2 regions of the Sphingopyxis sp. GW821-FHT02C12 genome follow, and region 2 is predicted to be linked to the other one. Evidence: predicted binding sites of a transcription regulator. Region 2 holds the regulator's gene; the other holds the start of a gene.
The links. Region 2 encodes LexA, which represses DNA repair genes until DNA is damaged. Its sites were predicted from a motif close to GTTCCNCNCTTGTTCT; they were not measured.
Positions count from the first base shown of each region.

Region 1: a site for LexA is predicted at 1,278-1,293, ahead of recA (recombinase RecA). Genes of this name have one in related genera too.

Region 1 is NZ_JBWKVQ010000002.1:416,660-418,860, reverse strand. It holds gene recA (recombinase RecA) at 129-1,202, opposite strand; gene AC07U1_RS17210 (response regulator) at 1,325-1,678, opposite strand; gene AC07U1_RS17205 (hybrid sensor histidine kinase/response regulator) at 1,678-2,201, opposite strand, start outside.
Region 2 is NZ_JBWKVQ010000001.1:2,906,626-2,908,826, reverse strand. It holds gene AC07U1_RS13845 (molybdopterin molybdotransferase MoeA) at 1-909, shown strand, start outside; gene lexA (transcriptional repressor LexA) at 975-1,658, shown strand; gene AC07U1_RS13835 (ComEC/Rec2 family competence protein) at 1,612-2,201, opposite strand, start outside.

The DNA of each region.
Region 1 (2,201 bases), on a different contig from region 2:
CCGCTCGAAGGGGCCGCGCAAGGCCAACGGCGGGCGGGCCGGTCCGCGAGAGGGTTGCGAACCTGAGGGGCAAGGAACCCGCCGCCGTTGGACGGCCGGTCCGCAGGAACGGACCGACCGGATTCCTATCAGTCGTCGGTGTCGTCGTCGGGGCCGACCATCATTTCCTCGGCGACCTGGTCTGTCTTGCCGCGGATCGCGGTTTCCAGCCGTTCCATCAGTTCGGGGTTATCCTTGAGGAAGGTTTTGGAATTCTCACGGCCCTGTCCGATGCGGATCGAATCATAGCTGAACCAGGCGCCCGATTTCTCGACGATGCCCGCCTTGACGCCGAGATCGAGAATCTCGCCGATCTTGGATATGCCCTGGCCATACATGATGTCGAATTCGACCTGCTTGAACGGCGGTGCGACCTTGTTCTTGACGACCTTGACGCGGGTGGTGTTGCCGACGATCTCGTCGCCATTCTTGATCTGGCCGGTGCGGCGGATGTCGAGGCGAACCGAAGCGTAGAATTTCAGCGCGTTGCCGCCCGTCGTTGTCTCGGGGTTGCCGTACATCACGCCGATCTTCATGCGCAGCTGGTTGATGAAGATCACCATGCAGCGCGAGCGGCTGATCGAGCCGGTGAGCTTGCGCAGCGACTGCGACATCAAGCGCGCCTGCAGGCCGACATGGCTGTCGCCCATCTCGCCCTCGATTTCGGCACGCGGAACGAGCGCGGCGACCGAGTCGACGACGAGCACGTCGATCGCGTTCGAGCGCACCAGCGTGTCGACGATTTCGAGCGCCTGTTCGCCGGTGTCGGGCTGCGACACGATCAGTTCGTCGATATTGACGCCAAGTTTCCTGGCGTAGACCGGGTCGAGCGCATGTTCGGCGTCGACGAAAGCGACGGTGCCGCCGCCCTTCTGCGCCTCGGCAAGGACGTGGAGCGCGAGGGTGGTCTTGCCCGAGCTTTCGGGGCCGTAGATTTCGATGACGCGCCCGCGCGGCAGGCCGCCGACGCCGAGGGCGATGTCGAGTCCGAGCGATCCGGTCGAAATCGCTTCGACCTGCATCGTCTCCTTCGAACCCAATTTCATCACCGAGCCCTTGCCGAAGGCGCGATCGATTTGTGCCAAGGCGGCGTCGAGCGCCTTCTGCCTGTCCGTGCTGTTCACTGATTTCCCCGATTCGACGAGTGACAATTGACCGGCCATGACCGTCCCTTTCCTGCTCTATCGCGAAGGCAGAAGCATCGCAACGCCGGACCTGTGTACGGCATTTGTTCTTTAGGAACAAGAGTGGAACAAAATTAATTGCGGCGGCGCGAACCGCACACTTATCCGTCGAAAAATTCGTTGAGAACGGTTTCGATTTCGCTGAGCCGGAACGGCTTCGATACCAGCTTGCGGTGGGCGTGCGCCGGCGGAATCGCGTCGCCACCACCCGACGTGAAGGCGAAGGGAATATCCTTCGCCGCGAGCGCATCGGCGACCGGCCAGCCCTTCGCCTCGCCGAGATTGATGTCGACCAGCGCCGCGTCGACCGGCTGCGCCGCGATGATCGCCAGAGCATCCTCGACGCTCGCCGCCTGTGCGGGTTCGGGGAAGCCCAGCGCGTCGAACATGTCGACCAGCATCATGCCGATCAGCACATCGTCCTCGACGAGCAGGATGTTGCGATTCGCCGTCATCAGCCGGCCCGCTGCGCCGCGGCGTCGAGCGCCGCCGAGGTCGCCTCGGTCAATTGCGCGACCGAAAAGGGTTTGGGAAGAAAGGACACATGATCAATATCGATCGACTGGCGCAATTGTTCCTCGGCATAGCCCGACATGAACAAAACGGGCAGCTCGGGACGCTTGGCGCGCAACGCGCGGACCATCGCCGGCCCGTCCATCGTCGGCATCATCACGTCGGTCAGGATCAGGTCGACCTTGTCCATCTGGCCGAAGCGTTCGAGCCCTTCCTCGCCCTGCGACGCGGTGACGACGGTGTAGCCGGCACGGGTCAGCGCGCGTTCGGCGACCGCACGCACCATATCCTCGTCCTCGACGAGAAGGATCGTGCCGGTGCCCCACTGGCTCTTCTTGGGTTTGGGGGGCGGCGGCGCGACGGCGGGCGCATCCTTGTCGGCGCGATGGACCGGCAGGTAGATGGTGAAGCTCGCGCCCTCGCCCGGCTTGCTGTCGGCGAAGATGAAGCCCGCCGACTGCTTGA
Region 2 (2,201 bases):
GGCGCGATGGTCCCCGACGGCGCCGACACGGTCATCCTGCAGGAAGATGTCGCCGCCGACGGCACGGTCCTGACGCTGACCGGCGATGGCCCGGAGGCCCAGGGCGCCCATATTCGCGACCGCGCCAGCGACTTCGCGACCGGCGCCATGCTCGTCGCCGCCGGAACCCGGCTCAACGCCGGTGCGATCGCCGCGGCGATCATGGGTGGCGACGCGCAGCTTGTGGTCGGCGCCCGCCCGCGTGTCGCGATCCTCACCACCGGCGACGAACTCGTCCAGCCGGGCCGTGCGCTCGCGCCCGGCCAGATCCCCGACAGCAACGGCACGATGCTCGCCGCGATGCTCGCCGCCGAGCCCGCCGTCGTCAGCATCCCGCTCCACATCCGCGACGATCGCGAAATTTTATCCAAGGTTCTGAAAGACCTGGCGCGACGTCACGACGTCATCGTCACCGTCGGCGGCGCCTCGGTCGGCGATCACGACCATGTCCGCGGCGCGCTCGACGATGCCGGCGGGCGGCTGGATTTCTGGAAGATCGCGATGCGCCCCGGCAAGCCGCTGATCGCGGGCACGCTCGGCGACGCGCTGCTGCTTGGCCTGCCCGGCAACCCCTCGTCGGCCTTCGTCACCGCGACCCTGTTCCTGCTCCCCCTCGTCCGCCATCTCGCCGGCGCGCGCGATCCGCTCCCGCCACTGCGCACGGCCCCGCTCGCGGCCCCCCTCGGCCCCGGCGGCGCGCGACGCGACTATTTGCGCGGACGGATCGACGACGGCCTTCTCTCGCCCTTCGACGGACAGGACAGCGGCCGCACCTTTCCGCTCGCCGCAGCGAACGCCCTCGTCATCCGCGAGATCGGTGCGCCGTCCCGCGCGGCAGGCGAAGCGGCGGATTATATCGACATCGCTTGACAAGTTCGCTTCTGTTCCATTATCGTTCTCCTTATGTCCGAAACCGGCATCATGGAGAACGCCCGATGTTGACCGCCAAGCAGCATGAACTGCTCCACTTCATCCAGCAAAAGCTCGACGCGAGCGGCATCTCGCCGTCGTTCGAGGAGATGAAGGAGGCGCTCGGGCTCAAGTCCAAATCGGGAATCCACCGCCTGATCAGCGCGCTCGAGGAGCGCGGCTTCCTCCGCCGCCTCCCCAACCGCGCCCGCGCGCTCGAGGTCGTCAAGCTTCCCGAGGGCGGCAAGGCGGCCGTCAGCACCGATCGCGACAATGTCGTGCCGCTGCGCAAGCCCGCCCCCGCGATGCGCCCGATCGCCGCGAACGACATCGTCGAGGTCCCGCTCCACGGCAAGATCGCCGCGGGTGTGCCGATCGAGGCGTTCGAAAATCATGACAATCTCGCGGTCCCCGCCGCGCTGCTCGGCTCAGGCGAACATTATGCGCTCGAAGTGTCGGGCGACTCGATGGTCGAGGCCGGCATCTTCGATGGCGATTATGCGCTGATCCAAAAGGTCAGCACCGCGCGCGAGGGCGACATCGTCGTCGCGCTCGTCGACGGGCAGGATGCGACGCTCAAATATTTCCGCCGCGAGGGCAAGATGATCCGCCTCGATCCCGCGAACAGTGCCTATGAGCCGCAGCGCTACGCCGCCGAGCGCGTCATCGTGCAAGGGAAGCTGTCGGGACTGCTTCGTCGTTACCACTGACCTGCGGCGGGCGGCGCCACATATGCTCGTCGCCCGCGCCTAGTGCCGTCACCGCGCGCGGTCGCTCACCGAGGTAAAGCGCCAGCCCGCCGGTCTGTGGCAACGTATCGCGATCGATCGTCAGCCAGCGGCCGGCGCATTCGCGCGGCAGCCAGCGCTCGCTGATCACCACATCGGCCGCGGCGCACGCCGCCGCCATGTCCGCCCCCTCGATCCGGTCGCGCCCGCGCGCCGCCAGGATGGCGCGGCCATCCTGCGTCCAGCGACAGAAATCACGATTGCAGTCGACATGATCGAGGTCGGTGAGCGCGGCGAGCGGCGCATCGATCCCCGCTGCCTCGGTCATGGCATCACGCACATAATCCCCCGCCCGCTCGCGCAGCAACGCATAGCTGCCGTCGGGCAGCGCCGCGGCGATATGCTTGCCGTCGCCGGTAATCAGCACATCGGGCCGCGGCTGGGCGAGCAGGACGGCCATGCCGAGGACCAGCGGCACCGCCCCCGCCCAGCGCCAGCGCGTCCGCCACAGCAGCAGCCATATCC